Regions from separate parts of the Alteromonas sp. ABD4_190 genome, predicted to be linked through region 1. Evidence: predicted binding sites of a transcription regulator. Region 1 holds the regulator's gene; each other region holds the start of a gene.
The links. The regulator FNR, encoded in region 1, switches genes on or off when oxygen is low (the NO sensors DNR and NnrR bind a similar motif). The targets are predictions, from matches to a motif close to TTGATCTAGATCAA.
Positions count from the first base shown of each region.

Region 1 (2,208 bases):
CTCAACGCGACTTTTGAGCAAATAGCATGAGTATTATTTACGTATTAATTCCAATCGCCATTATCATAGTCGCTGTCGCTATCGTGATATTCTTTTGGGCGGTGAAAACTAATCAATTCGAGGATCTAGACCGTCAGGGGTACAGTATTCTATTTGACGATGACCTTCCGCCAGAAGAAAAAAAGCTAGCTGAGCAACGCAAGCAACTTCAAGACAATAAAGTAGACAAAAGCCAAGCGCCAAATGGAAGGGATTAACTACTTCTCTGCCTTTCTTATCGGCTTAGCCGGCGGAGTTCACTGTGTGGGAATGTGCGGTGGAATTGTCGCTGCGCTAAGGATGGTATCGCCTAAAGGCGCTTCAGCACTACCCTATACCCTTGCCTATAACATGGGACGTATAGTGAGCTACACCATCGCCGGAGCAATAACCGGGGCGCTTGGCAAAATAGCCGCCGACTACGTGCCCCTTGCCAACTATGCCCTATCCTTGCTAAGCGGCCTTATGCTGTTGTTGCTGGCCTGTTATTTAGGCAAATGGTGGACGGGTTTAACGGTGTTGGAAAACGCAGGAAAAGGTTTATTTTCCAAACTGCAGCCATTATCTAAGCGTTTTTTACCTTTTAAAACCCCTTTTAGCGCTATTCCCTATGGTTTTATTTGGGGTTGGCTTCCTTGCGGGTTGGTGTATTCCACACTTACCTGGTCTCTCGCGGCGGGGAATGCGCTAGAAGGCGCTGCTATTATGTTCTTCTTCGGTTTAGGTACATTACCCACCTTGCTCGCCGCAAGCGCTGGTAGCCAGTATATAGTTCGATGTTTTCAACATAACCATGTTAGACAAATTATTGCAGGAATAATGGCCATATATGCCGCTTATCTTATTCATAGCGCAATCGTTTAAAAATGGGTGTATTATTGTCGGGTATTCTTTTACAGAGCGTGCATTATGAGCAAAGGAAGCCAATTTTCTATTCACTGTCAAAACTGTAGTTTCAGTCACCTGTGTTTACCGGTGGCGTTAAACAAAACAGAAATCGAATCTCTTGACGATATTATTGAACGCAAGAAGCCGCTTCATAAAGGTGACACGCTGATTCAAACTGGTGATAAATTCCGTTCTCTATTTGCAGTGAGAACCGGTTCATTCAAATCATTTGTGACTAATACCGAAGGTGAAGAACAGATTACCGGTTTCCACTTTCCTGGTGACATTATCGGTTTCGATGCATTAAGAGAGAACAAACACCAAAGCTACACCTCTGCGCTAGAAACAGCCATGGTGTGTGAGCTTCCCTACGAGACTCTCGACGAAATGTCAGTGCAATTTCCAAAGCTGCGCCACCAGATCATGAGCTTCATGAGCGCTGAAATAAAACAAGATCACGACATGATCATGCTTTTAAACAAGCGTACTGCAGAAGAGCGTTTATTATATTTTATCTCACATCTTTCTCAGCGCTTTGAGGAACGCGGCTTTTCCCATAGAGAATTCCACTTAACCATGACGCGCAACGAAATTGGAAACTATTTAGGCTTAACGATAGAAACCATTAGCCGTTTACTGAGCCGTTTTCAGAAGGAAAACATTATCAAGGTTGACGGTAAATTGATCTCTATTTTGGATTTTGATCGGTTAAATACCAAGTTAGAGGCGTTAAATGGCCCTAGCGTAGTCTGTAACGGTTAATTTATTCTTCTGGTATCTTTAGCGCGCTACATGCGCGCTTTTTAGTTTTAACCTTTAAAGTTTCACTGTATTCCCTCACTGGGTTACACGATATCCATCCATTGTGCGTTAAAGCTCCCGTAACATTCGAATTGGCCCTTTTTTTATCAACGAATTATTTAATCCTTGATCGAAAACAACTCACGTTTTTCTAAATGTCGTTTATAGTTAATGTAAACGGTTTTGAAACAATATCGATGTCGACAGCCATACAAAGCTTTGTAGTTGAGGAGACGTTATGATTGAGTGTAAACGAATTCTTGCCGTGGTGGACGCGGAACGTGACAACCAGCCTGCCCTAAGCCGTGCCTATGAACTTGCGTCAAAAACCGGCGCCACGGTTACCGCTATGATGGTGGTATATGATTTGTCTTACGATATGACAACCATGCTTAGCCCCGACGAACGTGAATCAATGCGCGATGCCGTTACAAAAGAGCACGCCAAATGGTTATCTGCCCAGCTAAAAGAACAAGGCTT
Region 1 covers NZ_JBSWWN010000002.1:8,980-11,187, reverse strand. The annotation lists gene ACXAFM_RS17670 (heavy metal translocating P-type ATPase) at 1-25, shown strand, start outside; gene ccoS (cbb3-type cytochrome oxidase assembly protein CcoS) at 27-257, shown strand; gene ACXAFM_RS17660 (sulfite exporter TauE/SafE family protein) at 244-903, shown strand; gene fnr (fumarate/nitrate reduction transcriptional regulator Fnr) at 949-1,689, shown strand; gene uspE (universal stress protein UspE) at 1,967-2,208, shown strand, end outside.

Region 2 (2,208 bases), on a different contig from region 1:
ATTAACGGTGTAGTGGGCTTTAAGCCAACCGTTGGTTTACTTTCAAGAACGCACATTGTACCCATTTCATTCAGCCAAGATACGGCTGGACCCATGACATCCAACGTTCAAGACGCATGGCTGATGACAGCGGTAATGGCGGGCGAAGATGCAAGTGATAGTGCTACTGAAAACACAGCTTCCCATCGACCTGACATGCCTTCATCGGAAATGTTGGCAACAGATTTAAAAGGCAAGCGCATTGGCGTTGTCAGGTATCGTCAAGGTGATAACCCTCATGTACTTGACGTCTACGAAAGCGCGCTAAATCAGTTGAAAGCATCGGGTGCTACGCTGGTGGATATTAGTGATTTTTCACAGCCTGATTCATTTTGGGCCGACTCTTACAATGTTTTACTCAGCGAATTCCATCACAGCATCAACGAATATTTGTCGGGATCGCCAGCAGAGATCCCCGTAAGAAATTTATCTGAGCTTATCGCTTTTAACAACCAAACCGAGCGAGAGCTAGCGTTATTCAACCAAGATATTTTTGAAAAGTCGCTAGACGCGGCGCCTATTGATAGCGAAGCGTATCACAGCGCCCTAAGTCTTATTCAAGATACAGCGGGCAAAAATGGTATTGACGCATTGCTAGCAAAACACAATGTCGATGTATTAGTTGCACCTTCAAATAGCCCTTCATTTTTAATTGACGGTGTGTATGGCGATCATTCGCCAGCGGGTTTCATTGGTATAGGCTATCTAGCCGCTGTAGCGGGGTATCCACATCTCACAGTACCGGCGGGTGAAGTGAAAGGCCTTCCAGTAGGCATTAGCTTTATCGGAGGTAAGTGGCAGGATGAAAATGTGCTGAAAATAGGTAAAGTCTTTGAAGCTAAACATGGCTTTTTCATTAAGCCCGGCCTTTTACCTACACGTTTTGATGACCCGAGCTTAAAGGGCATCCAGAATGGACTAAATGAGAGCAGCTAGATAAAAGCACGTGGTTTGAATGTGTAGTCCGTTAAGCAGTATTGAAACTAAAAAGCCCCCGATACTTATCGGGGGCTTTTTCTATTTATGTATGCTGTTTATGTAGCTGCGAGTGATGGTTTAGCCTGGCTTTTTAACCCACGCGCTACACCAGCCATCAGCGTTAACCAGCTTGTTAGGGAAAATGTTACAAGGGCGATATTGTTCGCCATCGGCTCCCTGCACGTACATGCAGTTTGCACATTTTGCACCTTCAACGGTTGAAGACGGTGTGTAGTTTAATGCTTTCGCAGTTGGGTCATCAGCGCTCAATTGTTCTTGAGCTTGTGCACGTAACGCTACACCACCTAATGTAAGACCGATAACTGTAGAGCCAGACAGTTTTAAAAAGTCACGGCGGTTTACAGATTTCATAACATTCTCCTTAAGAGATAGAAACGATAATGATTCTTTTTTATTCAGTGTCTTAAACGCAAAAACCTGCCCAAAGAGGCAGGTTTTGTGTAATGTTTAAATACTATCTCTTTTTGAAAAAAGATCGAATGAAATGTCTTATTTTCACTTGATCTAGATTAAATAAACTTCAGAGTAATAATACCCGATAGTAATTATCAGACCCTTCTATCTGCTACAAGTTCATTTTTTAGCTAGGGGGACTCCGGGTTTGGCGTAGGCAAACTGTGCAACACGCTTAGTGCTATGATAGCTATCTAATCCAGAAATACAGGCAGTGTTTGCTTTTTCTATATCGGCGTATCCGTCTTCATCAATAATGCTCTCTGGCATATGAAGCTCTTGAATCTCTCCAATAACCATTTCGGTTTCGTTAAGCAGTTTTAAATGTTGCGCCACCTTTAAGCCCATCTTGATTTCACTTTCTTTAACAAACGGCGCACTAAATGACTCGCTAAACAGCGGTGTTAAACCCACTGCTTCAAATTCGCTTTCATCAGGGACATAACGGGCAGATGTTTGGTGTGCTTTATCGACCCAATCAGTCGACACGTGATTTAGCGTATAAAAGCCCTGTTGCTTTATATTGCTAAGGGTATCTCTTACCACAGTATGTGGGCGCATGATCATGCCTATAAGTGGTGGGTTAGCACCGACATGAACGATAGAGCTTACAATGGCTAAATTGTTGGTGTTCCCGTTTGTGGTACCCACCAAAGTAGCCGACTTAAAGCCAGATAAACTGTTGACTAGATTAGCTCGGTATCGCTGAGCAAGTTC
Region 2 covers NZ_JBSWWN010000001.1:2,282,913-2,285,120, forward strand. The annotation lists gene ACXAFM_RS10075 (amidase) at 1-975, shown strand, start outside; gene ACXAFM_RS10080 (high-potential iron-sulfur protein) at 1,096-1,389, opposite strand; gene ACXAFM_RS10085 (flavin reductase family protein) at 1,612-2,208, opposite strand, start outside.
Region 2: a site for FNR is predicted at 1,538-1,551, ahead of ACXAFM_RS10080 (high-potential iron-sulfur protein). Genes of this name have one in related genera too.

Region 3 (2,208 bases), on a different contig from region 1:
ATAATGTCGACTTCGGTGGGGCTGCGCATCCAAATATTAGCGAATAGCAAACCGGTCATAACAACAAGTACGACAAAATACCCAATTAATTTAGGGCGCAATATATGAGTTTTACCGCCAGCAAGTTCTTCTTCCGAGGTAAAGCTTATCAGGCCTTTGGGATAGCCCATCTTGTCCATAACGCCGTTACAGGCATCAACACAAGCACCGCAGTTGATGCATTCGTATTGAAGGCCGTTGCGAATATCAATACCGGTAGGGCAGACTTGAACACATAAATTACAGTCAATGCAGTCACCTAAGCCTTTCTCCTGCACCTGCTCGTGACTAAGTTTTCGAGGGCGTGGACCGCGTTGTTCGCCCCGTTTTGCATCGTAGGATACGGTAAAGGTATCTTTGTCGAACATGGCAGATTGGAATCGTGCATAAGGACAAATGTGCGTGCACATAATTTCACGCATATAGCCTGCATTTCCGTAGGTACAAACTGCAAAAAAGATAACTGAGAAACCCGCCCAGAAGCTGGTGTCAAATGTGACAAAGTCAACAAACAAGGCATCGATGGGGGTGAAGTAGCCGACAAAGGTTAGCGCAGTTAATAATGCTACCAGAACCCAAGCAGTATGCTTTGCCGTTTTACGTAAAAATTTGTCGGTATCCATCTTGCGTGCATCAAGGGCTATACGCTTGTTTCGTGGCCCTTCGAACTTTTCTTCAAACCAAGTGTATATATATACCCATGTCGTTTGTGGACACATAAAGCCACACCACACTCTACCTGCGAAGGTGGTGACAAAGAATAATGCAAAAGCGGAAACAATGAATATATAGGCCAGTAAGGTAAGGTCTTGAGGCCACAAGGTAAGCGAGAAAATAGTAAAACGCTGTTCGCCGATATCAAGCAGTACCGCCTGATGGCCGTTGTACTGAATCCACGGAATAATGGCAAAAAGGGCTAGAAAGAAAAGACCGAAGAAACGTCTAAACGTCTCCAATGGGCCCTGCACGGCGCGCACATAAATACGGCTGCGTGAGTCATGCCGTTTGCCCTCTATGGCTCCTTTGGGTTTATGTACTTTTACCGGTGTTACGTTTTTGACCGGTATTTGTTCATTCATAGCTTAACCTTATGTGACGTAACAAACTGCCTGTGCAGTATAACTGCGTTCAACACGTCATACTTAATATAGATCAATAATACGGCGTATGGTCTATCTTTTTAAAATTTCAGTCAATACTGAAACTTCAGAAAGTTTCATGGTTTCTTCTTTTCTTGAATCTATGCGTAATGGTATGGATACAGTGCCAAGATCAGTTGAAATTATCGAACGTCATATTTGCTAATATAGAAATGAGTGTTCAAGCATGTTTAACACACTTGAGCTATGTCCATTGTATTGAGCATCATTAAAGTATCATACATTGGTAGGGAAATATTTGTGGTCAATTAGCGTACAAATGATGTAAAGTGTCCGCAAATAAAGTGTGAGTTAACAAAAGTTTATTGAGCATGTGTAGTTAAATGTGTTCAATAAATTGGCACCATTTGTCGTAAACATCTGTCAAAAATTAGCTGAGAAGTCATGTTAAGGTTTTTTATAATCGCTGCCGAAATTGTTGTTTTAATCATAGTGTTGAGATCTTCTTTTGTTCAGTATCTCTTCGAAGATATTCAAAACTCTATTTCTAATTGGCTGACGGTTGTTGCAACACTTCCTGAACGAAAGGAATTGCATAGCTTACAAGACAAAATAAATATCCAGCTAAGCCCACTAAAGCCCTATCAACAGGATTACGTCAAACAAATCACAACCGATGGCGCTAGCGTTAAACGCTTTCATCGTGCTTATTGCGAAACAGATGACATAAACCCAAACTTCACGGGAACTAAACGCGCTAAACTATGCCTAATCATTAAGCAATCACGATTTATGCAAGTTGAATAGTCACATTTGCCTTTGTGTCGAGAGTACGCTTTCTCAATAGCGTGTTATAAACCTTTCGTAATGCTTGCTAGCTTGATGTTAAATCAATTGAATGTAGGAGCATGAAAGTGAATAAATTACGTACTTTTTCCTTTTTAAGTTGCGCCGCAGCAATAGGGCTTGCCGTTTTTGTTCCCACTCAAGCCGCTGAGGTTAAAATTACGTGGGATGAGCCGGAGTCTTACAGTGATGTGAGGCCGACTAACGAATCTCGTAAACGCTT
Region 3 covers NZ_JBSWWN010000001.1:1,406,385-1,408,592, reverse strand. The annotation lists gene ccoG (cytochrome c oxidase accessory protein CcoG) at 1-1,118, opposite strand, end outside; gene ACXAFM_RS06155 (hypothetical protein) at 1,584-1,946, shown strand; gene ACXAFM_RS06150 (DUF3016 domain-containing protein) at 2,054-2,208, shown strand, end outside.
Region 3: a site for FNR is predicted at 1,182-1,195, ahead of ccoG (cytochrome c oxidase accessory protein CcoG). Genes of this name have one in related genera too.

Region 4 (2,208 bases), on a different contig from region 1:
GCTTGCTCTTCCAACTTAAGCTGGATAATTCTGCGCTCTAAACGGTCCATATCTTCTGGCTTTGAGTCTATTTGCAGACGTATGCTAGAGGCCGCTTCATCAATAAGATCGATGGCTTTATCCGGCAATTGACGGTCACTAATATAACGATGTGACAAACTCGCCGCTGCAACGATGGCAGGATCCGTGATGTCTACCGAGTGGTGAAGCTCATAACGCTCTTTTAAGCCTCGAAGAATAGCAATAGTGTCCTCTACGCTTGGCTCTTCAACCAATACTTTCTGAAAACGACGCTCTAGCGCAGCGTCTTTTTCAATATACTGACGATATTCATCTAGCGTGGTTGCCCCCACACAGTGAAGTTCACCGCGTGCCAGCGCCGGTTTAAGCATATTCCCAGCATCCATGGCGCCATCGCCCTTCCCTGCACCTACCATGGTGTGCAGTTCGTCAACGAATAGAATGACGCGGCCTTCTTCTTTAGCCAATTCGTTAAGAACGGCCTTTAAACGTTCTTCAAACTCACCGCGGTATTTAGCCCCGGCCACTAACGCGCCCATATCTAGGGCAAGAACGCGCTTGTTCTTTAAGCCTTCAGGTACTTCGCCGTTAATGATGCGCTGCGCTAATCCCTCAACGATGGCGGTTTTACCCACACCAGGCTCACCAATAAGTACGGGGTTGTTTTTGGTTCTGCGCTGCAGAACTTGAACGGTACGACGAATTTCGTCATCACGCCCAATCACTGGGTCAAGCTTGCCTTGTTCCGCTCGCTCGGTTAAGTCTGTAGTGTACTTTTCAAGGGCCTGGCGCACATCTTCAGCGTTAGGGTCTGTCACCTTCTGTCCGCCACGCATATCATCGATAGCGCCTTCAATGGTGTCTTTGGTGATATTCAAACTTTTAAGGATCTCACCCAATCGCCCTTTATCTTCAAGGGCTGCTAACACGAAGATCTCCGACGTTATATATTCGTCTTTTCGTTGCTGAGCAATCTTGTCGCAAAGGTTAAGTAAAATGCCACTGTCTTTGCTTAATTGAACATCACCACCAATACCTTCAATTCTAGGTAAACGTTCAATAGCCTGACTCAAAGCAGAACGAAGCGCATTAACATTAATGTTTGCTTGGTCAAGTAGCGGGCGTACTGAACCACCCTGCTGGTTTAGCATGGCAGTCATTAAGTGGACAGGTTCAATATATTGATGATCTCGCCCCAATGCGAGTGATTGAGCATCGGATATTGCGAGCTGAAATTTACTGGTAAATCTATCTAGTCTCATAATCTCAACCTAATAAGTGAACAACTATACCTGCGGTAACACACCGCGATTACGAACATTTTAACTCTCGCTGAGTGGGTAATGATCTATGCGGACTGGTATTGCTTATGTTCTAGTTATGTAGGCTGCGCAATTGCGATTCAAGTATGAGATTGAAAAGTTAGCCAAAAAGATAACAAATACTGTAGAAACTTTGATTTAGCGCAAATAAATGAAGGGGCTAAGAACTAATGCCCATAGGATTAGATATCTAAAGCATACCTATTACGCTGACCATGCGCCCAGTTGTGCGTTTGTTTTGATGAGTGGCTCTCCGATGCGAATAGAAGCGTCCCTCGTCAGTGTAAGTACACAGGTTACTTTGCGTAATATCTCCAACGCCAGCTTGCTGCAATTGCATCTGTGCAACTAAAGGTAAATCTAAAAGGTATTTACCCTCATTACTACTATTGGCAACGGCGCCGGCTACATGGCGAAATTTACTCGCCAGTTGAGCATCCACTTCATAGCAAGCGCCGCTAATTGCAGGGCCTATCCAAGCCATGATTTTGTTTGCATCGCAGTTAAATTGCCCAACCGCATTTCTAATAATATTAGTCTCAAGCCCTTTCCACCCCGCATGAACTGCTGCCACCTCTTGCCCACTCTCATCACATAATAGGATGGGCACACAGTCAGCAGTCATTACTGCACAAAAGTGTGACTTGGAAGAAGAGTACGCTGCATCCGCAGTAGTATCCACGCTTGGCAGTGACACCACGCGATTGCTGTGTATTTGCTCTAGCCACGTTATCTTTTCGCTGTGTGGGATCAGGCTTCTATTGGCTTTAACTAATAAAAGGTCATCCCCCACGTGAGCCCCAACGTTCAAGCCTGCGAAATCACCTAGGCTCGTGCCTCCTTTTCTTGTCGTTGTATAAGCGAC
Region 4 covers NZ_JBSWWN010000001.1:563,154-565,361, forward strand. The annotation lists gene clpB (ATP-dependent chaperone ClpB) at 1-1,283, opposite strand, end outside; gene pgeF (peptidoglycan editing factor PgeF) at 1,534-2,208, opposite strand, start outside.
Region 4: a site for FNR is predicted at 1,477-1,490, ahead of clpB (ATP-dependent chaperone ClpB). Genes of this name have one in related genera too.